DNA from 4 places in the Cobetia sp. 5-25-4-2 genome. Region 1 is predicted to be linked to each of the others. Evidence: predicted binding sites of a transcription regulator. Region 1 holds the regulator's gene; each other region holds the start of a gene.

Region 1 (7,324 bases):
CGCTGGTACGCCACGGGTGACAGTGGCGTGTTGAGCGCCGGCGGCGACACCTTCACCCTCGAGGGCAATGCCAGACTGCGCCAGCCTTCGGATGCCTGGACACTGGACACCGACGTGCTGCATTACAGTCGTGAGCAGAACCGTGCCTGGAGTGACGTGCCGGTGGTGATCACCCAGAATGGTCAACGCGTCGAGAGTGACCGCTTCAGCGCTGACCTCTCTCAGGATTCCGCCCAGCTGGAAGGCCGCGTCCGCAGTACCCTGCAACCCGGCAAGGGCAAGAGCGATGCCGCCCGGGAAGCCGAGACTCTCGACACCGGCAATGACACCACCCGTGACGATGATGGCCGCGTCTCCAGCACCTTCGATGCCGCGCCGGCCAAGGATCAGTGAGCGCACCCCTGCATGCGCCGAATCCTCTCTCCCCGATTTCCGCTTCACGATGGCCTGAGTGATCGTGAAGCCTTACCAGTTCTGCCAAGGAGCACTCCATGACTTCAACGACTCTCACGCCCTTGACGGTCTGGCGCCAGACACTCAGACCCGGTGTCATGGCCCTTGGCCTGGCACTTGGCATGACGACGCTTTCCCCGACCGCACTGGCGCTGGACAGCGATGCCAACCAGCCGATCAACATTGCCGCCGACTCACTGTCACTGGATGACAAGGCCGGCACGGCCACCTATACCGGTCGCGTGGAAATGCGCCAGGGCAGCATGAAGCTGGATGCCGCGCGCGTTGACATCAGTCGCGCCGACAGCGGCGAGATTTCCCTGGTCAAGGCCACCGGCCAGCGCGCCTACATGGAGCAGAAACCCGATACCGACGAGCGACTGGTCAAGGGCTGGGCGAATACCATTCGCTACCACGCGCTGGAGCGCCGGGTGGAACTGGTCGGCGATGCCCGTCTGGAGAAAGGCGACGACACCTTCGAAGGCGGCTACGTGGAATACTTCCTGGACAAGCGCCAGGTCAATGCCAGCAATGGCACCGATGCCTCATCCTCCGAGGGGTCACGCGTCCACATGACCCTGACGCCACGTGGCGCCAATGCCAGCAAGGACCAATGAGCATGACTGCTGCCAGCCCACGTACCCTCAGCGCTCGTCATCTGGCCAAGGCCTACAAGGGTCGCAAGGTCGTCAAGGACATCTCGCTGGAAATCCGCCAGGGTGACATCGTAGGCCTGCTGGGCCCCAACGGGGCCGGCAAGACGACCTCGTTCTACATGATCGTCGGCCTCGTGCGCTCGGATGCCGGTAGCGTGACCATCGATGACCACGACTTGTCCGGCGCCGCCATGCATCAGCGGGCTCGCGCCGGCATCGGCTATCTGCCCCAGGAAGCCTCGATCTTCCGCAAGCTCTCGGTGTCCGACAACATCATGGCGATCCTCGAGACGCGCAAGGACCTGGATCGCAACGGACGCAAGGCACGCCTGGAGGAGCTGCTCAACGAGTTCAGCATCACGCATATTCGTGACAGTGCCGGCATGAGCCTTTCCGGCGGGGAGCGCCGCCGCGTGGAGATCGCTCGCGCACTGGCCACCGAGCCGGACTTCGTGCTGCTCGATGAGCCGTTTGCCGGCGTGGACCCCATCTCGGTGGGCGAGATCAAGAGCATCGTGCGCCAGCTGCGTGACCGCGGCATCGGGGTGCTGATCACCGATCACAACGTGCGCGAGACACTCGACATCTGCGATACCGCCTACATCGTGGGCGATGGCCAGATCATCGCGCATGGCGACGCCGACACCATCCTCGCCAACCAGCAGGTGCGTGATGTCTACCTGGGCCATGAGTTCAAGCTCTAGCCCGAGAGTGCCGTCAGCCTGGTAAGAGCCGTCAGCCTGACGAGAGCTGTCCGACCTCCCCTGCTCTCACCAGCAACCGCCACTTCCTGCTTCACTGTCGGGGTCTCATTCCCCGCCCCCCTCACGCAAGCGCCTCGACATGCGCTTGCGTGATCTCCCCGTGAACCCTCCTGCTCTGCCACACCTCACTCGAATGCATGACGTCCATACCACCTTGGTGGCAACATGGCATGCAAGTTGCTTGAATATTCTCGACTGCCCCTTGTCAGTGCCCCGACCCACGGTATAGCGTAGATGCACGTTCCTTTGCCGTGAATGACAGACCCCATGAAACCCACCTTGCAGCTTCGACTCGGCACTTCCCTGACCATGACCCCGCAACTTCAGCAAGCGATCCAGCTGCTGCAGTTGTCGACGCTGGACCTGCGTCAGGAGATACAGCAGGCGCTTGAGTCAAACCCCATGCTGGAGCTTGACGAGGAATACGAGTCGCTGGATGTCGCGGAGACACAGGACAAGAGCGAGATCTCCACCTCCGAGACCAACAGCGAGATTCCTGAAGAATACCCTCTCGACAGTGACTGGTCGGACCTCTACCAGGATCACGCAGGCAGCCTGACCAGTTCCGGCAGCGGAAGCTCGAGCGAGGACGGACCGGACTTCGATCGCAACACCAGTGTCGAAAGCCTGCAGGACCATCTGCGCTGGCAGCTGGCGATGACGGACCTCGATGCGCGTGAACGGCAGATGGCGGAGAGTCTGATCGATGCGGTGGATGGGGCCGGCTACCTGAGCATGAGCCTGGACGAACTGGTCGATGGCCTGCGAGGTCAGGGACTGCCCGGCCTCAAGGCGTCGGAACTCGAGCAGGTCCTGCTGCGCCTTCAGCAGTTCGATCCCACCGGTGTGTTCGCTCGAGACCTGCGCGAATGCCTGCTGCTGCAGCTGGCCCTGCTGCCGGACGATCTGCCGCTGCTGGCCCAGGCCCGCCGTCTGGTGCGGCAGTTCCTCGAGGCACTGGGCAATGACGATCGCAAGCTGCTCAAGCGTCGCCTGAGCCTGGATGATGATGAGCTGGATCACGTCATTCGTCTGGTACGGGCGCTCGACCCGCGCCCGGCGTCCGCCTGGGGCGAGCCTGCCAGTGATTACGTCATCCCGGACCTGCTGGTCCGTCATACGCGTCACGGCTGGCAGGTCGAGCTCAACCCGGAAGCGCTGCCCAAGCTGCGTATCCAGCCGGAATATGCCGCCCTCATCAAGCGGGCCGACAAGTCCGCGGACAACACCTTCCTCAAGGACAATCTTCAGGAAGCCCGCTGGCTGATGAAGAGCCTGTCCTCACGCAATGACACCCTGCTCAAGGTGGGCCGCGAGATCATGGCGCGCCAGATCGACTTCCTCGAGCAGGGGGAAGAAGGCATGAAGCCGCTGATCCTCGCCAACATCGCGGAAGTGGTCGAGATGCACGAATCCACCATCTCGCGGGTGACCACCCAGAAATATATCCACACCCCGAGAGGCGTGTTCGAACTCAAGTTCTTCTTCTCGAGTCAGGTGGGTGGCAGCGGCAACGGTGACGCGCACTCCAGTACCGCGATCCGTGCGCGCATTCGCAAGCTGATCTCGGAAGAACCGGCGCGCAAGCCATTGTCCGACTCACGCCTGGTGGATCTGCTGGCCAGTGATGGCATCGAGGTAGCGCGCCGGACGGTCGCCAAGTATCGCGAGGCCATGGGCATCCCCTCCTCCAGCGAGCGCAAGCGCTTGGCGTGAGTCTCGACAACGGATACCCGCAAGCCAGTGGGCTCCACACGTCGGAGCGCTGATGCTCGCCCCCTTGCACCTGCCATCCTGGCATCATCTGCCAATCGGTCGTCTGAATACCGGTTGGCAATGCCTGTCCTTGCGACTGCGTGAGTGACTTCACGCCCCCAATTGCCTATTTTTCCAGCCACTTTTCTCCAGAGTGCTTTCTTTTTCCCTCACATCCCACGGACAGATAGCCAGAGGTCGCCACCGACTCCTGCCACACGAACGTCGACGTAAATGCTGACATTGGCCACAAACGGCCGGTTTCTCGAGCCCCATTCCGTCCGTGATGCGAGGCGATGCTCATGAAGAACCTGCTGATATCCCTCGCTGGGTTGAAGACAAGCCTTGCCCCACGATGCAGCGCAGCGTTGATCTTTGTTCAAAGCTTGGGCATTGTCGGGGTAGACGCTCGGTACACCGGCACCGCCGCTCTCGCCAGCAGATGATCGCCACGAGACCATGGCCGGAGTCAGAAAGTGGCCGCGCGTTCAATCAGGGTTTGCTCGCAGTCAAAAAGGGTTACAATTCAAAGGCAACCCGCTGGATAAAGGAGCGTGTCCATGCAAGTGAATATCACCGGGCATCATGTGGAACTCACCGATCCTCTCCGCGATTATGTCAACGAGAAGCTCGCTCGCCTCGAACGGCATTACGACAACATCACCAATGTTCAGGTGACACTGTCGATCGAGAAGGAACGCCAACAGGCTGCCTGCACCCTGCACGCCGCTGGCGCCGACCTCCATGCCCTGGCAGAAGACCCCAACATGTACGCTGCCATCGACGCGCTCGCCGACAAGCTGGACCGCCAGCTGGTCAAACACAAGGAAAAGTCCCAGGCTCGCTCTCAGGGCACCGGGACCCGTTGACCTTCTGCCATGACACTTGATCAGATCCTTCCCCCCGAGCGCACGCTCTACGGCGTCCCCGGGGGGAGCAAGAAGCGGGTGCTGGAATTCTTCAGCACCTTCATTGCTCAGAACATTCCCAGCCTGGACAGCCAGGAAGTCTTCTCGCGCCTGATCGGGCGCGAGAGACTGGGTTCGACGGGCATCGGCCACGGCGTGGCCGTGCCACATGCACGCAGTCCACACTGCAAGACCCCCATCGCGGCGTTCATGAAGCTCGGTGATCCCATCGACTTTGATGCCATCGATGGCGAACCCATCGATCTGCTGTTCGTGCTGCTGGTCCCCGAGGAGGCAGATGACACCCATCTCACTCTGCTCGGCCAGGTGGCGGAACTGCTCAACTCGCCCACCAACCGGGCAGCATTGCGCCAGGCAGACAGTCAGCGAGCATTGTTCGATGCCCTGACCTCGGCCATCGCCGAATTGCCGGCGCGCTGAACCTGCAAGCCCGGACTCGCTCCGGGCTTGTCGCTGACTGGCCTCAGGCACCCTCCGCTTTCACCTCATGCTGACCTCGCCCTGGGAGAGCACTCCATGAAGATCGTGATCATCAGTGGTCGCTCCGGTTCCGGCAAATCGATTGCCCTCCAGGCGCTGGAAGACATTGGCTACTATGCCATCGACAATTTGCCCGGCATGCTGCTGGCACCATTGGTCGAGCAGCTGGAAAAGGACAGCCCCACCCGCCGGCGCATCGCGGTCTCCATTGACGCGCGCAACCTCCCCGATGCCCTGAGTCGCTTCCCCGAACTGCTCGACAGCGTTCGTCAGAGCGGCATGGATGTGCAGGTCGTCTACCTGACCACGGACTCCCGTGTCCTGCTCGAACGCTATTCCGCGACCCGCCGCCGTCATCCTCTGACCCGTGACAATGACCGCACGCTGGCCGAGGCCATCGAGATCGAGCAGCAGACACTGGCCCCGATTCGTCAGAAGGCGGATCTGGTCATCGACTCGACCAACCTCAGCGTGCATGACCTGCGCTCGCGCATCACCGAACAGGTCGCGCAGCACAGCTCTCGTCATCTGACACTCACCTTCGAGTCCTTCGGCTTCAAGCATGGCGTGCCGACCGATGCCGACATGGTGTTCGATGCCCGCTGCCTGCCCAACCCCTACTGGGACATCAATCTGCGCAGCGATACCGGTCGTGATGACAGCGTGGCGGAATTCCTGCAGCGCTACCCGGACGTCAAGGCAATGCAGGATGACATCGCCGGCTGGCTGGAACGCTGGCTGCCCGCCTATCAGGCCAGCAATCGCAGCTACCTGACCGTTTCGGTGGGCTGTACCGGTGGCCAGCATCGCAGCGTCTATCTCTGCGAGCAGCTGGCCGAACATTTCGCCAAGCAGCTTCCGGAAGTGCGTCTACGCCACCGGGAACTGGGGATACATACGGCCCTGGCGATCAGCGATACCCGTCAGGAGTCACACGATGCCCAGTCGTGAACTGGTTCTGACCAACAAGCGCGGGCTGCATGCTCGCGCTGCCACCAAGCTGGTCAACTGCTGTGCGCCCTTCGAGGCCACGGTCATGGTCAGTCACGGTGAGCGACGCGCCAACGCGGCCAACGTCATGGCGCTGCTGATGCTGGCAGCCCCGTGTGGCACGGCGCTGATCATCGATGTCGAGGGCGAACAGGCAGATGAGGCCCTGTCTGCGATCGAGTCCCTGTTCGAGGCGCGCTTCGAAGAGGAAGAATGACGCCGCCGCACGCCGTCTGACATCCCCCGCCCGCCGGCTTTCTGCCACTTTTTCCGCGCTGATTGCCCTATCGATAAGAAACAGTGTTTTCTTTTGTCGACGCGCCCCCCTGCGCCAATGGTAGAATCAACGCTGTCCTTCATGTCGACAGGGGAAGCCGACAGATGAGCAAGACGTCACGCAAACTCAAGCCAAGACTTGATCGCCTGTCACAGGCACTGGAAAGTGGCGAGCTGGATCAGGCAAGGCGCATGCTGAATCGCGGCCTGGCACCGGTGGACGTGGCCCACTTGCTAGAATCCTCCCCCCCAAGGAGCGCAACCTGCTCTGGGAGCTGGTCGACGCCGAACTTCAGGGCGATGTGCTCCAATACCTTGGCGAGGATATCCAGAGCGACTTCCTCAAGGACATGGATGCCGAGGACGTCCTGGCCGCCACCGAGAATCTGGAACCGGATGATGTCGCCGACATCCTCCAGCGGCTTCCGAATGCCGTGATTCTCGAAGTCCTCGACTCCATGGAGGCGCAGGAACGCCAGCGGGTCGAGACGGTGCTGTCCTATCCCGAGGACACTGCCGGCGGCTTGATGAACACGGACACCATCACCATCCGTCCGGACATCACCCTGGATGTCGTGTTGCGTTACATCCGCCGTCACGAGCGACTTCCCGATTCCACCGACACCCTGCTGGTCGTCTCGCGCCGCGATGAATTCATCGGCGCCCTGCCCATCAACCGCCTGCTGGTCTCTGACCCCGGTGTCACGGTGCGCGAGGTGATGGATACCGACAGCGTGGTGATTCCGGCATTGATGCCGGAGAGCGAGGTCGCCTCGCTGTTCGAGAAGCATGACCTGATCTCGGCGCCTGTCGTCGGCGGTGATGGCAATCTGCTCGGGCGCATCACCATCGATGACGTGGTCGACGTCATCCGCGGCGATGCCGAGCACCAGGTCATGTCGATGGCGGGGATGGACGAGGATGAAGATACCTTCTCCCCGGTGATGCGCACCTCCTGGCGTCGCGCCATCTGGCTTGGCATCAACCTGCTGACCGCCTTCATGGCGTCCGCCGTGATCGG
Region 2 (7,324 bases), on a different contig from region 1:
CTGGAACGGACCGTCCAGCTCGACCTTCGGCGGCTCGACGATGTCGACGATGGACTGGAACATCGGGTCCATGGTGTCTTGCAGGTCTTCCGGATCCATGCCGGCAATGCCGTTGAGGGCAGAGCAGTAGATGATCGGGAAGTCGAGCTGCTCGTCGGTCGCGCCCAGGTTGTCGAACAGATCGAAGATCTGGTCGACGACCCAGTCAGGACGAGAGCCCGGACGGTCGATCTTGTTGACGACGACGATCGGCTTCAGACCCTGGGCGAAAGCCTTCTGGGTCACGAAGCGAGTCTGCGGCATCGGGCCATCGACAGCATCGACCAGCAGCAGCACGGAATCGACCATGGACATCACGCGCTCGACTTCGCCACCGAAGTCAGCGTGCCCAGGGGTATCCACGATGTTGATGTGGTAATCGTTCCACTGGATCGCGGTGTTCTTCGCGAGAATGGTGATGCCGCGCTCTTTTTCCTGGTCGTTGGAATCCATGATGCGTTCCTGACCCTCGGCCTTGCGGTCCAGGGTGCCAGACTGACTCAGGAGCTTGTCGACCAGGGTAGTTTTACCGTGGTCAACGTGGGCGATGATGGCTATGTTGCGAAGTTTCTCGATCACGACGGGAACCTGTGCGGAAAATGGGCGCTCGCGTACCGGGCGCTTGTGATTTGGGGCGCATTATAGGGGGCATGGCATGCCTCCTGCCAGCATCGTGCATTCACGAGGCGGGTCAGTGAGGGCCATGGATTGGCCTGAAGTGCCCAAATGATTGTCTCTCAAGTCTTTTCCGCGCGCTTGTGACAGATGAAAAAAAACTTGTGGCCAGGGGCTGCCATGACGATCACGAGCGAAAAAGACCGTCATCGACAGCGAGTTCTCTCGAATTGACGCGGCCAGCGTGAGGCTGATGCGACCGGTCAGATCGGCCTGATGGCTCGCCGTGCACCATATTGGTGCCAGGGCATTTTTTGATGCACCAATATGATAATTCGTGCCTGCGCAATCCTCTTTTCTGCACCTTGTGGGGTCATGTTTCTCGCTGCAAAATCCAGCATGTCATCTTTGGGTGCATGTATTTCTTCATTGTTTTCAGTTAGTTATTGTTGTTGATGTTCTGGTGTGCTTCATTCTGGCACGCTCGATGCATTATCAGGTCATCCTCTTCATGGCTGGCATCCATTGGCTGACCATGAGAAAAAAGACAGACAACGAAAGACCTGAACAGACAACGCTGACACCAACTGCAACCGAGCCGCCGGCTCCATCGGAGAATTACCATGGCTGAGAAGACACTTGCCCTGATTGAAGAACACGAAGTCAAGTGGGTTGATCTGCGCTTCACCGACACCAAGGGCAAGGAGCAGCACGTCTCCATCCCGGCGCGCACGGTTGACGAAGAATTCTTCGAGAATGGTCAGATGTTCGATGGTTCTTCTATCGAAGGCTGGAAGGGCATCAACGAGTCCGACATGATCCTGATGCCGGACGACGGCACTGCCTTCCTTGACCCGTTCACCGAAGACACCACTCTGGTGCTGCGCTGTGACGTCATCGAGCCGGCCACCATGCAGGGCTATGAGCGCGACCCGCGTTCCGTCGCCAAGCGTGCCGAGGAATATCTGAAGTCCACCGGTCTGGGCGATACTGCCTTCTTCGGTCCGGAGCCGGAATTCTTCATCTTCGATGAAGTGCACTGGAAGAACGAGATGAACGGCGCGATGTTCAAGATCTCTTCCGAAGAAGGTGCATGGGCGACCGATTCCACGCCGGAAGGCGGCAACCTGGGTCACCGTCCGCGTCTGAAGGGCGGCTACTTCCCGGTCCCGCCGATCGATAGCTTCCACGATATCCGTGCTGCCATGTGCAACACCCTGGAAGCCATCGGTCAGGAAGTCGAAGTTCACCACCACGAAGTGGCGAACGCCGGCCAGAACGAGATCGGTGTCAAGTTCAACACCCTGGTCAAGAAGGCCGATGAGGTTCAGGAACTCAAGTACGTGATCCACAACGTGGCGCACGCTTACGGCAAGTCCGCGACCTTCATGCCCAAGCCGCTGGTCGGTGACAACGGTTCCGGCATGCACGTTCACCAGTCCTTCTGGAAGGATGGCGACAACCAGTTCGCCGGTGACGAGTACGCGGGTCTGTCCGAAATGGCCCTCTACTACATTGGCGGCATCATCAAGCACGCTCGTGCGCTGAACGCCTTCACCAATGCGTCCACCAACTCCTACAAGCGTCTGGTGCCGGGCTTCGAAGCCCCGGTCATGCTGGCCTACTCTGCCCGCAACCGTTCCGCTTCCATCCGTATCCCGTACACCGCCAGCCCGAAAGGCAAGCGTGTCGAGGCTCGCTTCCCGGATCCGACGGCCAACCCGTACCTGGCGTTCTCCGCGATGCTGATGGCCGGTATCGACGGCATCAAGAACAAGATCCACCCGGGCGATGCCATGGACAAGAACCTCTACGACCTGCCGGCCGAAGAAGCCAAGTCCATTCCGACCGTGGCCGAGAGCCTCGAACAGGCACTGACCGCGCTGGACGGCGATCGTGAGTTCCTGACCCAGGGTGGCGTCTTCACCGACGACATGATCGATGCCTACCTCGAGCTGAAGGGCGAAGACATCCAGCGCCTGCGCATGGCGACTCACCCGCTCGAATTCGACATGTACTACAGCGTCTGATCTACCGACGGCGCATGTCGCTCACGGCCCCGCCCGGAGCAGTCTGAGCGCGGGGCATGCGTGAGGCGAGACACACAGGGTCATACCGACAGGTATGGCCCTGTTCTCGTTTCTGAGACATGTGCTCTAAGAGCTGACTCCCGGCTGTCCAGGACCCGTGACCCGTCGCGGAAAGTCGCGTCGCAACAAGCAGGGCTGGTATCAACGCGGGAAGCTTTGTAACTTGGCAGCAGGATATGTCACTTCTGGCACGCTGGTAGCGTCCGAGTGAGTGACACGACTGGCAGGAGCGGATGCGCGCTTCTGGCTTCCCATGACTTCTTCAGGAATTCCCGGATGTGGCCCTTCACTTCTTCTTCGCGTGGCATCGGTTCAGTGGGTGACAGCAGGTCCTTGCCGGTCAAGGGAATGCGGCGGATGGCTCGCCTGCCCGGCATGACGACGCTCGGTCTCTGCCTGTCAGCGGTGCTGGCCCTGAGCAGCGTCTCGGCGGAGCTCGAGGCGGCTCAGGTCTACCGGCACGTGGATGCCAACGGCAACGTGGTGTTCAGTGATCAGCCGGCGGGTGGCAGCAAGGTCAAGCTGACGCCGCTGAGTGTGGTGCCTTCCACCGAGTCTGCTCCCTCGCGCGCGCCTGCTTCGCGTGGCGTGTCATCTTCCCCGTCCGAGACCGCTTCCCGTAGCCGACCCTCCGCGCCTGCCGTGGATGTCAGCTTCCGTGGCTATACCCGCTTCTTCATCCAGAGCCCGAGCAATGAAGAGACGCTGCCTACGGGGCAGGCCGGCAACCTGGCGGTGCGCCTGGCCATCGAGCCGCAGCTGCGTCCCGAGCACAAGGTACGCGTGACCGTGGATGGCGCGCCGTCGCAATCGGCCATGAACAGCAGTGTCTTCATGGTGCCGGGGCTCGAGCGTGGCAAGCACGTCATCCAGGCGGAGCTGCTGGATGCCTCCGGACGAGTGCGCCAGACCACCGAGCCCCGAGTGGTCTACGTGCAACGCGCCAGCGTCAATCTCCCGCGCAATCCCAACAACCCGGCCAATGCCGGGGGTGGCTGAGAGACGGGGGTGACAGTCCTCCTGGCTTGCGAACGACACGTGACTCGCGCGCCAGGTCATCAGGCCACCTTCGGGTGGCCTTTTTTGTCGCCAGGTCTGGCAACGGTATCGCCCGCGATGCAGCAGCACGCCCGCTGATGAGCAGGTCTGCTGCATCGGGTTGGCAGTGCGATCCTTTGGTGCACCATAATGGTGCTTCAAATCGACGCCCGAAAGAGGTGCATCGGCGCGGGTGCCATGCACGCGGCATTTGCACCAGACTGGCGCGGTTATTGCAGAACAGGGAGACGTACTGCGAATGGCGGATAAAGGCATGCATCAACGACTGCTCGAACACCTGAATACTGCCGTGGTGGTGCTGGATGCACAGCTGCGCGTGGTATGGCTGAACCCGGCGGCCGAGACGCTATTGGCGGTCAGCCTGGTGCGCGTCAAGGGCAGCTCCCCTGAACATCTGACCGGGCTGGATGAAGAGCCCATCAAGGTGCTGCGCAAGGCGCTGGAAGAACAGCATCCCTATACCCAGCGTGAGGCCGAGATCGTCAATGCGGCCAACGAGCCGCTGACGGTGGACTTCACCGCGACCCCGGTCAGCGCCAATGAGCTGCTGGTGGAAATCGAGCCGCGTGATCGTCTGATGCAGATCTCCCGCGAGGAGGCGCTGATCGCTCGGCAGGAAGCCGTCAAGGTGCTGACACGCGGGCTGGCGCATGAAGTGAAGAACCCGCTTGGCGGTATCCGGGGCGCGGCCCAGTTGCTGGAGCGCGATCTGCCGGAACCGCAGATGGTGGAGTTCACGCGCATCATCATCGAGGAGGTGGATCGCCTGCGCGATCTGGTCGATCGCATGCTGGGGCCGAATCGGCCACCGCTGCAGTCGCCGGTCAATATCCACTCGGTGACCGAGCGGGTGCGCTCCCTGCTGGCGGCGGAAGGGCATCACATCAAGCTGACGGCCGACTATGACCCGAGCCTTCCTGAAGTCATCGGCGATGAAGGCCAGTTGATCCAGGCGGTGCTCAACATCGCGCGCAACGCGACCCAGGCCCTCAACGAGCAGCCGCAGCCCGAATCAGCCGATGGCAATGAGGCGCCCTGGGAGATCACCCTGCGCACGCGGGCCCGGCGGCAGTTCACGCTGGGTCATGAGCGCCATCGTCTGGTCTGTGAGCTGGCGATCAGCGACAACGGCCCGGGCATTCCCGAGGCGCTGCGCGAGACGCTGTTCTACCCGATGGTCTCGGGGCGCGCCGAAGGCTCAGGGCTCGGGCTTTCCATCGCCCAGGGCATCCTGCACCAGCATCAGGGGTTGATCGAGTGTGACTCGCGCCCCGGCCATACCGAATTCCGACTATTAATCCCGCTTGCCGGCACTTCTGGAGATCCCTCATGAGCGAGACTGCACGCGTCTGTATCGTCGATGATGACCGCGCCATCCGCTGGGTACTGGAGCGCGCTCTGGCCCAGCCTGACCTCGAGGTGGAAAGCTTCGAGCGCCCGGATCAGGCAGAAGCCAGCATCATGCGCCAGTGCCCGGATGTGCTGATCACCGACATCCGCATGCCCGGTATCGATGGCCTCGATCTGATGGCACGAGTCCGCGAGCGTTATCCGGACCTGCCGGTGATCGTGATGACGGCCCATTCCGACCTCGACAGTGCCGTGGCCTCCTATCAGGGCGGTGCCTTCGAGTATCTGCCCAAGCCCTTCGATGTCGATGAGGCGCTGGCGCTGGTGCGGCGTGCCGTGGCGCACGCGCGGGAATCCAAGGCCCCCGCGGTGGTGCCGGAAGGATTGACCAAGGAGATCATCGGGGAAGCGCCAGCGATGCAGGAGGTCTTTCGGGCCATCGGTCGCCTGTCCCAGTCGCACATCACCGTACTGATCAACGGCGAATCCGGGACCGGCAAGGAGCGTGTCGCCCAGGCGCTGCATCAGCATTCGCCCCGCAAGGCCAAGCCGTTCATCGCGTTGAACATGGCGGCGATCCCCAAGGACCTGATGGAGTCAGAGCTCTTCGGCCACGAGAAGGGCGCCTTCACCGGTGCCACCGCTCTGCGTCGCGGACGCTTCGAGCAGGCCGATGGTGGCACCCTGTTCCTGGACGAGATCGGCGACATGCCGGCGGAAACCCAGACACGCCTGTTGCGGGTGCTGGCGGATGGCGAGTTCTACCGCGTGGGGGGCATCACGCCGGTCAAGGTGGATGTGCGTATCATCGCCGCGACCCACCAGCACCTGGAGGCGTTGGTGGAGGATGGTCGCTTCCGTGAGGATCTCTTCCACCGCCTCAACGTGATTCGCGTCCACCTGCCGCGGCTGTCAGAGCGCCGTGAGGACATCCCGCGCCTGATGCAGCACTTCCTCGCCGAAGCCGCACGCGAGCTGGCCACGGACCCCAAGGTGCTCACCGAGGCGGCCGAGAAGCACCTCACGCGCTTCGACTGGCCGGGCAACGTACGTCAGCTGGAGAACACCTGTCGCTGGCTGACGGTGATGGCCTCGGGCCGCGAGGTGATGGTCGAGGATCTGCCGCCGGAACTGCGTGACGTCAGTGGCACCGAGGCCGCGTCCGGGGACTGGCGTGGTGCCTTCCGTGAGTGGGCGGACCGCGCGCTCGCCGCCGGCCACACCCATCTGCTGGAAGAGGCGGTGCCCGACTTCGAGCGCATCCTGATCGAGACGGCGCTAAAGCATACCGGCGGTCGCAAGGGCGAAGCCGCCGAGTTGCTGGGCTGGGGACGCAACACGCTGACGCGCAAGCTCAAGGTGCTGTTGCCGGCACTGGCCGAGGATTGAGCCGCCCCGGCGCCAGACAGTCTCGAGCGCCCTTATCATCAGGCTGAGCGGGAGATGAACCGCCTGAGCGGGTCGAGAAACCGTCTGGGCGGACAGGAGAACCGCCCAGCGGTCTGGAGAGAAAGAGAACAGGGTGCCACAATCCCTGTTCTCTTTTTTTCTGCCCGTCATTCACCGTTGTCTGCTCGCCGGCGTCGTTTCTCGGGCGCCTGCCAAGGAGTTGCCTGATGTCATCAATGAACTGGGAACGACTGCTGGAGCCGAGTCGCCTGCATGACGCACCGGGCACCGTATCGCGTGAGATGGGCCGTACGCCCTTCCACAAGGATCACGACCGGATCGTGTTCGCGGGCTCCTTCCGACGGCTGGGTCGCAAGACCCAGGTGCACCCGCTGACCGACAACGACCACATCCACACGCGTCTGACCCACTCCCTGGAGGTCGGCTGCGTCGGGCGTTCGCTAGGCATGATGGTCGGCGAGAAGTTGAAGGACCATCTGCCCGAGTGGGTCACGCCCGCCGACCTCGGCGTCATCGTCCAGACCGGCTGTCTGGGACATGACATCGGCAACCCACCCTTCGGGCATGCCGGAGAATATGCCATCCGTGACTGGTTTGCCGCAGAGGCCGCCAGTGACCACGGGCGTCTGTCAGGCTTGAGCGAGGCCGAGCGCGAAGACCTGCTCACCTATGAAGGCAACGCCCAGGGCTTTCGTATCGTCACCCAGATCGAATACAACCAGTTTCATGGCGGCATGCGCCTGACGGCGGCGACGTTGGGC
Region 3 (7,324 bases), 800 kb from region 1:
ATGACCCATCGCTCTCGACCGCGCCTGCTCGCGAGAATGATTACACCGTGCCGGCGCTGTTTCGCGGGCTGAGAATCCTCGAGATGTTCAGCAGCAGGCGCAAGGTGCTGACCACCAATGACTTCGCCGAGGAACTGGGCACCACCAATTCGGCCATCTATCGTATCGTCATCACCCTCACTGACATGGGCTATCTCAAGAAGATCGCTCGCAACACCTATGAACTGGGGCCACAGGTCATCTCGCTGGGCTTCAGCTATCTGGCCAGTCGTGACCTGGTCGAGGTGGTGGCACCCCACCTGGACACCCTGCGCGATCAGACCACCATGTCATGTCACCTGAGCGTGCGTGAGGGCACGGATGCCATCTATCTCTACCGCGCCTTCGCCGCACAGCGCATGTCGGTCAACATCCCCATCGGCTCCCGTCTGCCGTGTCATGTCAGCGCCATGGGGCGCATCCTGCTCACGGTGCTGGGCGAGGATGAACTGCAGCAGCTCTACCGCCAGATCCGCCTGGATGACTACCCACCGCCGGCGCCCCAGAACCTGCCGGCCTTGAAGGATGCCATCGAGGAAGCTCGCCGCCAGGGATGGGTGGAAAGTCGCTCGGACTACGCCACCGCCATCGCCACGGGGCTTTATGACCACACCGGCCTTCTGGTGGGCGCCATCAATATCTCGGGCCCCGATGCGATGATGGCCGACGAGCGCCGGCGCCTGCTGTTGCGCGGCGCGCTGATGGACTGCGCCCGCCATATCAATCATGAGCTGGGGGGACTGCACCGCCGCTGACAGGCAGTTTCCGTCTGGTCGCTGCTTGTTCTCCCGGGACGTCCATCATCCCTCTTGTTTCCCTCTTGTTTCCCCCTCCTTTCCCTATCCCTTGCCCACCCTTTCCCCTTACGCTCCCCCTGGAACACGAGAAGGCCCGCCAATTGGCGGGCCTTCTCGTATCACACGCTGACAGGACTCACCTCACTCGGGGAATCCAGCACTTGGGGGGCAGACTCAACGCGCCGCCCCCTTGAGCACCGCAGCCGGAACTGCAGCGCTCGCCTTGCCGGCATGCCCGGACGCAGTGCCTTCTCCCTGTGACGGGGAGGACATGTTCACGAATTCCGGGTAGGCCCCCATGCCACATTCGTGCATGTCCATGCCTTCCAGTTCCTCTTCCTCGCTGACACGCAGGCCACCGCAGACCTTCTTGATCACCAGCAGCGCCACCAAGCTTGCGCCGAACATCCAGGCGAAGATGATCAGCGTGCCCAGGATCTGGGTGCCGAAGGCCGCATCCGGATTGGAGAACAGCACCGCCATGATGCCCCACAGGCCTGCGGAACCATGCACGGAAATCGCACCGACCGGGTCATCGATCTTGAGACGGTCCAGTCCCACCACCGACAGCACCACGATGATGCCGCCTACCGCACCGACCAGCACCGCAAGGCCGGCAGACGGCAGCAGCGGTTCCGCGGTGATCGAGACCAGACCGGCCAGGGCACCGTTCATCACCATGGTCATGTCGGTCTTGCCGAACATGGCGCGTGACAGCAGTGCCGCGGCCACCATCCCTGCCGAGGCCGCGGCATTGGTGTTGACGAAGATACGCGCCACGCTGTTGGCATCATCGAGACTGGCGATCTTGAGCATCGAGCCGCCATTGAAACCGAACCAGCCCATCCACAGAATGAACATGCCCAGCATGGCGATCGGCAGATTGGCACCCGGGATGGCACGTACCTTGCCGTCCGCGCCATAGCGCCCCTTGCGCGGACCGACCAGCAGCACCGCCGCCAATGCCGCCGCCGCGCCCGCCATGTGCACGACCACCGAGCCTGCGAAGTCCTGATAGCCCATCGCATCCAGGAAACCGCCGCCCCACTTCCAGTAGCCTTCCACCGGATAGATGACCGCGACCATCACCACCGCGAAGATCAGAAACGGCCACAGGCGCATGCGTTCCGCCACGGCCCCCGAGACGATGGACATGGTCGCGGCGGCAAACACCGCCTGGAAGATGAAGTCCGCCATGCTGGAGTAATAGGCCGCCCCTTCGCCAGCACTGATGTCGCTGAGGGTATTGTCAGCGCCGAGCATGAACGACAGCCCCGGAATCACGCTGCTGATGGCGTTGTCACCGGGATACATCACGTTGTAGCCCACCACCAGGAACACCAGACAGGCGATGCCGTAGAGCAGCGCATTCTTGGTCAGGATCTCGACGGTATTCTTGGAGCGCACCAGCCCGGATTCCAGCATCGCGAAGCCGCAGGCCATGAACATGACCAGCGCGGTACACATCAGGAAGTAGAACGTATCCAGCGCGTAGCTGAGTTGCAGCACATCAATATTCACCAGCGTTTCCCCTTTGTTGTTATCCGCAAGCGCTGTGGTCAGTGGCTTGCGATCCATTCCCTATCACGCCCTCGGCGCCGAGAGCGGTTTGCCGAGAGCTCTTTATCAGGAGCTGTCTGCCAAAAGCAGCTTGCCGAGAGCGTGGTCTAGACCGCTGCCTGCGCCGGTGCTTCGGCCTTGGCCGCAACGCTTGCCTCGCGGGCTTCCAGCCACTCGAGCACGCTGGGCAGATAGCGCGTCAGCCCCTTGTAGTCGATCAGCTCTGCCGGCAGGGTCTTGAGCACCTTCAGCAGACGCGTCTGCCAGACCGGGTTGGTACACAGGTCCTCGAGGCTGATCAGATAGGTGCGGATACCGAAAAACAGCGCATGACTGCGCGGCATGCGCACCAGCGTCTGCAGCTCGACGCGCAGATGCACATCACGACCGGCGTTTTCGGCGGTGATGGTGGTGCGATCACTGCCCCACTCGGCATAGGTCTCCGGGGAGCTGTCCATGCGCGGATGGATGGTCATGGTCCAGTTGAGGCGTCGCACCGGCCCGCCGACCTGGATGGCGCACAGGTATTTGAGCGCGCGATCGAACACGCCCATCTCATGCGCCAGCGGCACCGGGCCATGCCACTGCTTGAAGCTCATGCCGGCATCGAAGGCCAGTGACCAGTCCGCCGGACAGGTGATCATGCCGGCGTCCATGAAGAGGTCACCGTCGCGCTGGTCGAGCAGCGCGATATCGCCCTGCATCTGCCGACCGATATAGTCCAGTGGCGGCAGTGGCAGGCTGGTGTCATCGCCCATGCAAAAGGCCTGCTCCAGCCCCAGCAGATGGTTGCGCCACACGCAGTCATCGCCCTCGCGCTCGAAACTGAAGGCCTGCGGATAGTCCCGGGCGTAGTGCGTCATCACGAATTCGAGAAAGTCCCAGGCTGCCGGCTGCATGTGTGGCATCACCAGGCAGCGTCTGGGGTCCTTGGCCAGCACCCGCTCACGCTCGGCGATCTCGCTCAGGTAGTGCTCATCGATATCCAGCATGTGCTCGGTGATGGAGCCCGGCTTGCCCGGCAAGACATGCGGCTCGATATTGACCGAGTAACGGTACTCATCTTCCGGGAACGGGAAGGGAAAACGCTGGATGGCGTAGTCGGAATTCTTGAAGGTGAACTGACCATGGAACGCCTGGTCATCTCGCGGGGAAAATTGCATGTTCCTGCTCCTTGGGGGTCCATCTCGCGAAAGACGGTTTCAGAGATCCAGCACCAGCCGCTGGCTGCGTGCCCGGGAAACGCAGGGCATCACGCAGCGCTGACTGGCCCGCTCCTGTTCATCGAGGAAGGCATCACGGTGCTCCGCCTCCCCCTCCAGCATCTCGACCCGACACTGTCCGCAGACGCCGCCACGACACAGGCTTGTCACCTCGACACCGCTGCGCTCCAGCGCTTCCAGCAGGGATTCCTGGGCACCGACCGCCACTTCCACGCCGCTGCCACGCGCCACGGCCGTGAAGGGGGTCCCCGGTTCCGGGGCGGCAAAGACCTCGTGATGAATGCGCGCGAGACTCCAGTGCAGCTCGCGCGCCGCGTCCTTCACGGCATCGATCATGGCCTGCGGGCCGCAGAGGTAGACGTGCGTGCCGGCGGGCTGACGCGCCAGCAGGGCCTTCAGATTCGGACGCTCGAGACGGTGCTGGGTGATGTTGCCACTCGCCAGATAGGGCGCGGCCTCCGGGAAGCGGGCGACGTCGAGGTCCTGGCTGCGCAGGTGCAGCTCCCAGCTGGCGCCACGACTCTCCAGCTCCGGCAGGTAGGAGAGAAACGGCGTGATGCCGATGCCGCCTGCCAGCATCAGGTGGTGACGCGCCTGCCAGTGCGGCAGAAACAGGTTGGCCGGCGGGCTGAGCTCCAGCTCGTCGCCGACCTGCACGCGTGAATGGATGGCTTCGGAGCCCCCACGCGAGATCGGCTGACGACGCACCGCGATGCAGTACTGCGAGGGATCATCCGGCGGGCTGATCAATGAATAGGCGTTGCGACACACCCGCCCTTCTCCTGGAATGCCCAGCACCACATGACTGCCCGGTGAGAACGGCGTGAAGGGTGAGGCCTCATCGGCAGGCACCAGAGTGAGACGGCGCACGCTGCTGCTGAGCTGATCGACCGCGGCGACCCGCGCCTTCATGAAGCGAGACATGGTGCCACCTCCTCCTGTGGGGGAATCTCTCCCGGGGCTTCCGCATCGATTCGCACGCCCATGTAGGCGCCGAGACGCTTGGAAAAATGATCACGCACTTCCAGCATCAAACCACAGCCATCACAGGCCGCCGGTGAGTGGATGACGTGCTCACTGACCTGCTGACAGTGCACGCAGAACACATGCCGCCCCAGGGCAGCCACCGGCAGCATCACCATGTCATCCAGCAACAGACCCTGCTGCTGAGCCAGATTGGCGACCTGCCACACGAAATGCTCACTGCCGATGATGACCAGACACCCCGCGACACCGATCTCGCTGATGGCGCCGACCAGTGCGTCGCAGGCCTTCGGGCGGTCATCGACGTCGTACCAGCGATGCAGGCGGGCGCTGTCGGCGGGCCCCGTGGGTAACGCCTCTGTTGCCGGAGCGGATTGCACGGCGTCTCCCACCTCGCGGCTACCGAGCTGCCCCAGCAGCGTACTGATCAGCTGACAATGCATCTGCAGTTGCTGACGGGCGTTGCCCGCCGCCTCTCCAGTGCCTGGTAGGCTCTCGGGAGACTGACAGGCCACCAGATACCGTTGGGCATCGGGCAGCGCCTCGATGCGTGGATAGTGTTGCCGACTTCGAATCCCGGCAGTGACAGAGGATGATTGCGGGCTTTTCATGACACGACCCTGCTCTGAGAAATTGTCCTTGTTGTAATGCCGCCGTCTTGACGATGACGTGCATCCGACTACCACTCCATTTCTTGAGCATATTTCGTGCCATTGACGGCAAAATCATTACCCCGAATGCCCGGCAAAATCGTCTGAAAACCCCATTTCACATATGAACAATCAATAGAGGTATTCACGCACCAAAACAGAACACAAAGCTCATGAATATCGGCTTGCATTCACCATTATTGCCCTGACCCAACCTGACCTCATAAGCCAATCTCTACGCCTGACATATTTCTCATTTAATGTCTTCAAGATGCTGAAAGAATGGAAAAACTTTATCTTGGGAGAATCACGATCTCACAATCGACACGACACTACGCGCTTCTCCACCGTCAGCATTCTGATGCACTTTCGCTTGCATGATATTGGCCTTTTTCCTTGATTGTACTCACCACCAAAGAAAGCGCCTCACCGAAGGGTGAGGCGCTTTGATAACTCAATATCGTCAGGTCATATTTTTCTACATCAACCGGAGCAGAGTTCTTGTCATTGCGACATTTTGCCTGGACAACATTGCGGCGATCTTGCTGACAAAAGGCTTCGCAGCTTTGCCATGACAATCATGCGCAATGGCAGCCATGCACGATCGCTCTCATGCGCAATGGCACACGCACGATAGAGATCGTGCCATCAGTAACCGCCCTGGCCCGGCACCCAGTTGGTGCCCGCCAACGGAACACGTGCCATGGCGGCCGCTTCCACATTCAGGGCGACCAGATCTTCCGGCTCCAGATGATGCAGGTGTGACTTGCCACAGGCACGTGCCAGGGTCTGGGCTTCCAGCGTCAGCACGCGCAGGTAGTTGGCCAGACGCTTGCCGGCCGCGACCGGGTCCAGTCGCTGGCTCAGCTCCGGGTCCTGGGTGGAGATACCGGCCGGACACTTGCCATCCTGGAAATCGTCATAGAAACCGGCGGCGGACCCCAGCTTCTGATACTCCTCGGCGTAACGCGGATGGTTGTCGCCCAGCGCGATCAAGGCGGCGGTACCGATGGCCACGGCGTCGGCACCCAGCGCGATCGCCTTGGCGACATCGGCGCCGTTGCGAATCCCGCCGGAGACGATCAGCTGCACTTCACGATGCAGGCCCATTTCCTGCAGTGCCTGAGTGGCCTGGGGGATGGCGGCCATGGTCGGAATGCCGACATGCTCGATGAAGACATCCTGGGTGGCGGCGGTGCCGCCCTGCATGCCATCCAGCACGATGACATCCGCGCCCGCCTTCACCGCCAGCTTGACGTCGTAGTAGGTGCGGGTCGCGCCGATCTTGACGTAGATCGGCACCTGCCAGTCGGTGATCTCGCGCAGCTCGGCAATCTTGATCGCCAGGTCATCCGGGCCGGTCCAGTCCGGGTGGCGACAGGCGCTGCGCTGGTCGATGCCCTGCGGCAGAGTGCGCATGCCCGCGACTCGCTCGGAAATCTTCTGCCCCAGCAGCATGCCGCCACCACCGGGCTTGGCGCCCTGCCCGAGCACGACTTCGATGGCATCGGCCTTGCGCAGGTCATCCGGGTTCATGCCGTAGCGCGACGGCAAGTACTGATAGACGAGGCGCGAGGACTGGCCGCGCTCTTCCGGGGTCATGCCGCCATCGCCGGTGGTGGTGGAGGTGCCGATTTCCGAGGCACCACGCCCCAGCGCTTCCTTGGCCTGGGCGGACAGGGCACCGAAGCTCATGCCGGCGATGGTCACCGGCGTGCTGATCACCACCGGCTTCTTGCCATGGCGCGTGCCAAGCACGACTTCGGTCTCGCACTTCTCGCGATAGCCTTCCAGCGGGTAGCGCGACATGCTGGCGCCGAGGAACAGCAGGTCGTCGAAATGCGGCACCTTGCGCTTGGCGCCCCAGCCACGGATATCGTAGATCCCTGTTTCCGCCGCGCGCTGGATCTCGTGGATGACATCGCGGCCGAAGGTCGCGGATTCGCGCAGTGCCGGGTTGTAGGGCTGTGTTTGAGTCTCGTCGGTCATGTTGGGCATCCTGATCAGTAGGCTGAGGCGTTGTCGACCTTGAAGTGATAGAGCTGACGCGCAGATCCGTAGCGCGTGAAGC
Region 4 (7,324 bases), on a different contig from region 1:
AGTGCATCATCTTGGCGCGAATGTAGGTGGAGAGCACCAGCTGCGGGTCGTCATAGGCCTCGAAGCACAGCGCATCTTCCTTCCACAGCGCCAGCAGACCATCGAGGACCGCGCGATACAGCGCTTCCTTGGTGCTGAAGTAGTAATGCAGATTGGATTTGGGCAGCTCTACCTCGGCGGCAATATCGACCATGCTGGCGCCGACATAGCCCTTGAGAGCGAAGATCTTTTCGGCGGCGAGCAGGATGCGGCCGACATTATCCTTGCGAATCTGAGACTTGCGAGTGGTCATGCGATCCCCTGACGCGGTGCTGGCAGTGGGATGAGAATATCATAACCGCACTGCCAACATGCCTGAGCCGACAGGTTTCGCGCTCGCGGGCGTCTCTTCTCTACCCCCTCACCCCTCACCCCTCACCCCTCACCCCTCACCTCTCGCCTCTTGACTCGCTTCCCACTGCTCACCCCTCGGCTTGTCGCCTCACGCTTCAGCGCGCGCCAGCGGTGTCATTCGAAGACCGCCCCATCGATGAAGCCATCCGCCGGCATCGGCACCTGCCCTGCCTCGCCGCTCAGCCACCAGGGCGCCGGATGCGTGCCTTCGCTGCGCTCATCCGCCACCGGCACCACCATGCCCAGCTTGCGGGCTGCGCTGCGGTAGAGGTCCGGGCGTACGCAGCGTGCCAGGGTCGCTTCGAGGTCATTGTCGCTGACTCCCTCGAGATGCCCCCAGCGCTGCATCTGGGCGGCATACCAGCGGGTCTGCGAGCGCCACGGGAAGTTGGCCGCGTAGCGATGGAAGATGGTCCAGCCGGGATTTTCCCGCTGGAACGCCTCCACCGACTGCTCGACATCCACGTCGCGCAGTCCACGCGCCACCACCGAAAGCGGCACTTCCTGCATGCCTTCATCATGCAGCCACTGCGCGGCCTGCTCACGGTTGCCCGGGCGGTCCAGCCAGGCACAGGCCTTGAGCAGCGCGCGAATCAGCGCCTGATGCGCCAGCGGGTGCTGCTCCGCCCAGTCCTCGCGCACGCCCAGCACCTTTTCCTGCCCGAAGCGCCAGATATCGTGACTGCCCGCCACCACCTGGCCCATGCCCTGCACGGCGGCCAGACTGTTCCAGGGCTCTCCGACACAGAAGCCGTCCAGCGCGCCACTTGCCAGCTGGGCGGCCATCAACGGCGGGGCCACCGCACGCATCTCGATGTCGCGATTCGGGTCGATCCCGCCGGCCGCCAGCCAGTAACGCAACAGATAGCGGTGAGAGGAGAAGGGATGCACGCTGGCAAGCTTGAGCGCCGCCTCCCCACGCTCGCGGCGCTTCTGCACGTGCGCCGCCAGCGCCCGAGACACCGCCAGCGGAGAGCCCAGGTCATGCCCCTCCTCGGCCAGCGCCGCCATCAGGGCCCGCGACAGGGTGATGGAGTTGCCGCCCAGATTGAGCGTCATCGCGCTGATCACCGGTGTGGCGCGGCCATCCAGCCCCAGGGTCGAGGTCAGCGGCATCAGCGCCAGCATCTGCGCGCCCTGCAACACGCCGGTCTGCAGGTCATCGCGCAGTGCCGCCCACGACGGCTGCCACTTGAGCGTCACGGCCAGTCCCTCCTCACGGAAGAACCCCTGACGCTCCGCCACCACCAGAGGTGCCGCGTCATTGAGCGGCATCAACCCCAGCGTCAACTGATGGCCATTGAGAAGAGAATCACTGAGCATCACATCCACCTTTTGAACGATCGAAAGAGAAGGACATCACGAGACTCGGCTCAGTGCCGACGCGACGCCTTGAGCAGCTCATCGGCCAGCTCGTGCAATGCCAGACGCCGATTCATCGCGGTCTTGCGCAGATATTGGTAGGCCGCATCCTCCCCCAGTCCGCGACTCTCCATCACCAGCGCCTTGGCGCGATCCACGCTGCGCCGCTGTATCAGAGTGGTCTGGGTGCGATTGAGTTCGCCCTTGAGGGCACGGTGAGCCTCGAAGCTGGTGATGGCCACCTCGACCATGCTGCGCACCATCGCCGGCATGACGTGATCCACCACGTAGGCGGACACGCCGGCGCCAGCCGCCTGGCGCACCAGGTCCGGCGCGTCCTCACTGGCCAGCATGATCATCGGCTTGGGATAGTGACGCCCCAGCTGGCCGAGGTGCTCGAGGGTGTCACGGCTGGGCAGGTCGGCGTCGATGATCACGGCATCCGGCTGATGGTGCTGCACCAGCGCATGCAGGTCCTCGTGTTCATCGACCCGCAGCGCCACCTCGAAGCCGGCGCTCAACAGCGCCTGCTCCAGAGCGGCGGAACGCTCGCTGCGCACATCGACGATCAACACGGTCACGGGCATATCAGGCTTCCTTGGCAGTGTGTCAGGCGGTGGTGCCGGGGTGTCAGGCGACGCCTCGAGCGATCAGGCACCGACGTCCGAGATCAAGGACGACGGCGTCTTCGCAAGCGGGAGTCAGGATGGCGTCACGCCTCTGACACTGCAGGATTCATGCCACAAACTGGTGCAGCGCTGGCCAGAAAGGCCTTCCGCAGTGCGCAAGGGCGCGCCCGGCTGCACAGCAATGATGCATGGCGTGATCTGGCGATCTCTCGCCCGCCACGTGCGCCAGACTGGATCATCCTCACCTCGCCGCGCACCGCCACTGGGCATCGCCCTGCTTACTCCCCACTGCTGTCTTGCCCGACATGATGATTCCAAGCCCTTGATATGACGGGGGTTGGACGCACAACACCCCCGCAAGTGGCGCGCTACTTGCTTTGAGTCAGGCAATGGCAGACAAGCGTGCCATGCATCATCCATGACGTGGACCAGGCTCCCGGGAGTACGAGTGCGTCGAACCAGGCCCCTCAATGACGAGGCGCCCCGCTGTCGTTCACAGCTGTTCGACCACCCGTCGTGCGCCGAGACCCTGGCGCCCGGCACCGACGCTGTACCAGGAGCCCACTCATGGATATTCGCAACAAGGCCAGCCGTATCCGGCTGTTCAGCTTCAATACCCCGCAGATGCGCGCCTTCCACATGTCGTGGTTCGCCTTCCACGTCTGCTTCTTCGGCTGGTTCGGCATCGCGCCCTTGATGGCCGTGGTGCGCGATGACCTCGGCCTGACCAAGACCCAGATCGGCAACACCATCATCGCCTCCGTCGCCATCACGGTGATCGTGCGACTTGCCATCGGCGTGCTGTGTGATCGCATCGGGCCACGCAAGGCCTACACCTGGCTGCTGTGCCTCGGCTCTCTGCCGGTGATGTGCATCGGCTTCGCCGACAGCTTCGAATCCTTCTTCCTCGCCCGTCTGGCCATCGGTGCCATCGGCGCGTCCTTCGTCATCACCCAGTACCACACCTCCGTGATGTTCGGCCCCAACGTGGTCGGCACCGCCAATGCCACCACCGCCGGCTGGGGCAACCTGGGCGGCGGCACCACCCAGATGCTGATGCCGCTGGTGATGGCCGGCCTTCTGATGCTGGGCGTCGAGCAGACCCTGGGCTGGCGTCTGGCGATGGTCGTGCCGGGCATCGTGCTGTTCCTCACCGGGATCGCCTACTACTTCTTCACCCAGGATGCCCCGGACGGCAACTTCAGCGAGCTGCGTGAGCGTGGAGAGCTGCCCAAGGCCGAGAAGGAATACAGCATGCGCGCCACTTTCGGCGCGGCGGCACGCGACATCCGTGTCTGGGCCCTGTTCCTCGTCTACGGCGCCTGCTTCGGGGTCGAGCTGACCATCAACAACGTCGCCGCCATCTACTTCTTCGATCACTTCGATCTCGATCTCGCCACCGCCGGCCTCATCGCGGGCCTGTTCGGCCTGATGAACCTGTTCGCGCGCACCCTGGGCGGCGTCTTCTCCGACCTGTTCGCCCGTCAATCCGGCCTCAAGGGTCGCGTGCGCTGGCTGTTCATCGCGCTGCTGTGTGAAGGCGTGGCGCTGGTCGGCTTCGCCCAGATGGAAACCCTCGCGGTGGCCATCGGCATCATGCTGGTGTTCAGCCTGTTCGTGCAGATGGCGGAAGGCGCCACCTTCGGGATCGTGCCCTTCGTCAATCGCAAGGCACTGGGCGCGGTGGCCGGTATCGTCGGCGCGGGCGGCAACGCGGGGGCTGTCGCCGCGGGCTTCCTGTTCCGCAGTGAAGAACTGACCTACCAGGAAGGCCTGATGTATCTGGGCATGGGCGTGATCGTGATCTCGCTGTTCGCCCTGCTGGTGCGCTTCAGCGCCGCCACCGAGGCCGAGGAAGGCCGCGCCTATGAGGCCGCCGTCGCGGAACGCAAGCAGCAGAGTGACCAGCAGCCCGTGTCTGTCTGAGCCTGTCTCTTCCTGAGACTTTCTCAAACCTCTGACACATGCAGCCCTGATACACGGAGCCCTGATACACGAAGCCCTGATACACGAAGCCCTGACATGCAAAGGCCCCGCCTCATGAGAGGCGGGGCCTTTGTGCATTCACATCTTGCGGTTCGCCGTGCTCGCGGGCGAGTCACGGCCAGCCATCAGCTGTCGGTAGCGTTCTCGACGCTGTCACCGGCGTCTTCCACGGCGTTGTCCATCTTCTCGCCAGCCTTCTCCATCGGGCCCTCGTCCTCGCAACCGGCGAGTGACAGGCCACCGAGACCCAGCATGGCAATCATCAGCGAACTACCCAGAGTCTTGAGCTTCATGATGTCTCTCCTTGAATCATCGGTCGGGATAACGCCCCGGCCTGCACACCAGTACAGACAACAGCGCGGGGATACACAGGACATGGAGCGGGTGTCGCGCGGTTTCAAGGGTGGCGCAACGCCGAGTTGCAAGGGGATGACCGAGTGACGAGGCACACCACAGGGCAAACCCCTTCGAGGAGCCCGGATCAGAGCGCGAATCTGCGCTCGAGCCAGGGGCCCAGGTCAGAGGCCCAGGTCAGAGAAACCATGGTCGAAGAGCACCTCGCCTCCCAGCCCCGCCAGATAGTCCGGCACCAGCTCGATGGCCACGAAGGCGCCCGGCACATCCTCGTGATGGCAATAAAGGCCGTAATGGCGCGCCGGATGAAAGCCCAGATGGGCATAGAATTCGGCATGACCCGCCGCCACCACGGCGCCCGCTCCCAGCAGACGACAACGCTTGACCGCCGAGATCACCAGCCGCTTGCCGATGCCATGACGCTGGTGCTGGGGAAGCACCGCCAGAGGCGCCAATGCCATCAGCACGCGTCCCGGACAGCCGGAGAGTTCCACGCGCGAGGCCATCACATGTCCCAGCAGCCCTCCTTCGCCTTCACTGAGGTGACGCCCGCTTTCCGGGTCAGAGAAGCGCTCGGCCACCAGCGAGATCTGCGCCAGATCACTGCGACGCAGTCTGTCGCCCAGGCGAGCCTCCCGGTGGCCGGCAAACACGGACTCATGGATGCGGTAGATGCGCTCATGATCGATGAGACGTTCTTCACGGATGCGAAGATTATCGGCGGGATTGTCAGTCATCACGAGTTACCGGTTCAGCGCCCTGTCGATCAGGGCCGTCACCCCCAAGCTTAGCCACCGCCGTCATGGCCCGCGAGAGTCAATCTACTGCTCAAAAAGCACGATGCCCGCCGAAGTGGCGGGCATCGAATGACGTGATGACAAGGTCGTGATCCAGATGAGAGACGTGGGACCTGCCATGTCACTCCTCTGCTGATTTCCACGCCTTCAGGCGGGCGCCCCTGTCAGCTCTTGAGGCGACGCGCGCGGAAGGAACGGCCCTTGAGCTTGCCGTTCATCAGCTGGGTCAGCGCGGCCTTGGCGACATCGCGCTCCACGGCCACGTAGGTGGTGCGGGCCAGTACCTTGATCTTGCCGATCTGGCTGCCCGGCAGGCCGCCATCGCCCGTCAGGGCACCGAGGATGTCGCCGGGACGCAGCTTGTCCTTCTTGCCGCCATCGATCTGCAGCGTCGCCATGCGCGCGCGGAAGGGTTCACGGGTCAGCATGCTCTTCGCCGGCAGCGGCTCGGCTTCCAGCGTCTGCTCGAGGAAATCTCCCAGCTTGGCCAGGCGATAGTCTTCCTTCTCGGTATACAGCGTACAGGCGATACCGGAGCTGCCCGCGCGACCGGTACGCCCGACACGGTGGACGTGGGCATCGAGGTCCCGGGCGATCTGGTAATTGAAGACCGCATCCAGCGCGTCGATATCCAGCCCGCGTGCCGCGACGTCCGTGGCCACCAGAATCGAGGTGCTCTTGTTGGCGAACATCACCAGCGTCTGATCACGCTCGCGCTGCTCCAGATCACCGTGCAGGGCCATGGCACTGAAACCGTGCTCATTGAGGGCATCGCTGACCTCCTGTGCCTCGCGCTTGGTGTTGCAGAACACCACGCTGGTGTCAGGGCGATACTTGAGCAGCAGGATACGCAGCGCCTCGAAACGCGCCTCTTCATCCGCTACCCGATGAAACAGCTGACGGATGCTGCTGTCATCGTGGGTGGAGGCGACCTCGATGCTGACCGGCTCCCGCAGGATGCGCTCGGCGATCGGGCGCACGCCATCGGCGAAGGTCGCGCTGAACAGCAGCGTCTGACGCGCTTCCGGGGTCTCGGCGATGATGGCATCCAGCACCTCGGCGAAGCCCATGTCGAGCATGCGGTCGGCCTCGTCCAGCACCAGGGTATTGAGCTCGGCAAGGCTCAGGCTGCCCTTGCGCAGGTGCTCGTCCACACGGCCCGGCGTGCCGACGATGATATGCGCGCCGTGTTCCAGCGAGCCCAGCTGCGGGCCGAAGGGCGCACCGCCACACAGCGTCAGCACCTTGACGTTGTGCAGACCGCGCGCCAGACGGCGGATCTCGCCGGCGACCTGATCGGCCAGCTCACGCGTGGGGCACAGCACCAGCGACTGGACACGAAAGCGCGAGACCTTGAGGCGCGACAACAGGCCGAGGCCGAAGGCGGCGGTCTTGCCGGAGCCCGTCTGGCCCTGGGCGATGACATCGCGCCCTTCCAGCATCGGCGGCAGGCTCTGTGCCTGAATCGGCGTCATGGTGTGATAGTCGAGCGTCTCCAGATTGGTGAGCAGCTCGGGCGCCAGCGCCAGAGAGGCAAAGGCAGGGGTGGCGGTGGCGTCAGTCACGAGGACATTCCTTCAGTCGATGAACAGGCACGAGCCGAACAGGCATGCGTGCGGGCGCAGAGCATAACAGAGCCAGCGCTCGCTCGCCTGCACGCCTCTACCTGCGAATTCACATGTCTGCGGGTTCCTGCCAGCGCGCCGGCCGCGTTCACGTTTGCCATCCTTTCCAACGACACGACAGCTGATCGACTGCTGGTTGTCAGTCCCTTCCTCGCACCAGTCGATAATCCCCTCGCAT

Evidence for each region. The regulator sigma-54, encoded in region 1, starts transcription at its own class of promoters, with help from an activator protein. The targets are predictions, from matches to a motif close to TGGCACNNNNNTTGCTNT.
Region 2: a site for sigma-54 is predicted at 4,005-4,022, ahead of glnL (nitrogen regulation protein NR(II)). Genes of this name have one in related genera too.
Region 3: a site for sigma-54 is predicted at 5,299-5,316, ahead of HXS65_RS03945 (dimethylamine monooxygenase subunit DmmA family protein). Genes of this name have one in related genera too.
Region 4: a site for sigma-54 is predicted at 2,746-2,763, ahead of HXS65_RS08465 (NarK family nitrate/nitrite MFS transporter). Genes of this name have one in related genera too.

What each region holds. Positions count from the first base shown of each region.
Region 1 is NZ_BLWK01000001.1:121,688-129,011, reverse strand. It holds gene lptC (LPS export ABC transporter periplasmic protein LptC) at 1-393, shown strand, start outside; gene lptA (lipopolysaccharide transport periplasmic protein LptA) at 492-1,070, shown strand; gene lptB (LPS export ABC transporter ATP-binding protein) at 1,073-1,813, shown strand; gene HXS65_RS00560 (RNA polymerase factor sigma-54) at 2,141-3,589, shown strand; gene hpf (ribosome hibernation-promoting factor, HPF/YfiA family) at 4,189-4,497, shown strand; gene HXS65_RS00550 (PTS sugar transporter subunit IIA) at 4,507-4,977, shown strand; gene rapZ (RNase adapter RapZ) at 5,074-5,988, shown strand; gene HXS65_RS00540 (HPr family phosphocarrier protein) at 5,975-6,244, shown strand; partial or broken gene mgtE (magnesium transporter) at 6,409-7,324, shown strand, end outside.
Region 2 is NZ_BLWK01000004.1:297,043-304,366, forward strand. It holds gene typA (translational GTPase TypA) at 1-618, opposite strand, end outside; gene HXS65_RS11000 (hypothetical protein) at 992-1,285, shown strand; gene glnA (glutamate--ammonia ligase) at 1,278-2,684, shown strand; gene HXS65_RS11010 (DUF4124 domain-containing protein) at 3,102-3,743, shown strand; gene glnL (nitrogen regulation protein NR(II)) at 4,057-5,136, shown strand; gene ntrC (nitrogen regulation protein NR(I)) at 5,133-6,542, shown strand; gene HXS65_RS11025 (deoxyguanosinetriphosphate triphosphohydrolase) at 6,770-7,324, shown strand, end outside.
Region 3 is NZ_BLWK01000001.1:917,469-924,792, reverse strand. It holds gene HXS65_RS03965 (IclR family transcriptional regulator) at 1-794, shown strand, start outside; gene amt (ammonium transporter) at 1,011-2,357, opposite strand; gene HXS65_RS03955 (DUF3445 domain-containing protein) at 2,504-3,559, opposite strand; gene HXS65_RS03950 (PDR/VanB family oxidoreductase) at 3,599-4,543, opposite strand; gene HXS65_RS03945 (dimethylamine monooxygenase subunit DmmA family protein) at 4,528-5,214, opposite strand; gene HXS65_RS03940 (FMN-binding glutamate synthase family protein) at 5,902-7,242, opposite strand; gene HXS65_RS03935 (protein glxC) at 7,257-7,324, opposite strand, start outside.
Region 4 is NZ_BLWK01000003.1:222,942-230,265, forward strand. It holds gene HXS65_RS08450 (TetR/AcrR family transcriptional regulator) at 1-292, opposite strand, end outside; gene HXS65_RS08455 (CmpA/NrtA family ABC transporter substrate-binding protein) at 508-1,716, opposite strand; gene HXS65_RS08460 (ANTAR domain-containing response regulator) at 1,767-2,342, opposite strand; gene HXS65_RS08465 (NarK family nitrate/nitrite MFS transporter) at 2,952-4,310, shown strand; gene HXS65_RS08470 (hypothetical protein) at 4,496-4,663, opposite strand; gene HXS65_RS08475 (GNAT family N-acetyltransferase) at 4,889-5,461, opposite strand; gene dbpA (ATP-dependent RNA helicase DbpA) at 5,686-7,086, opposite strand.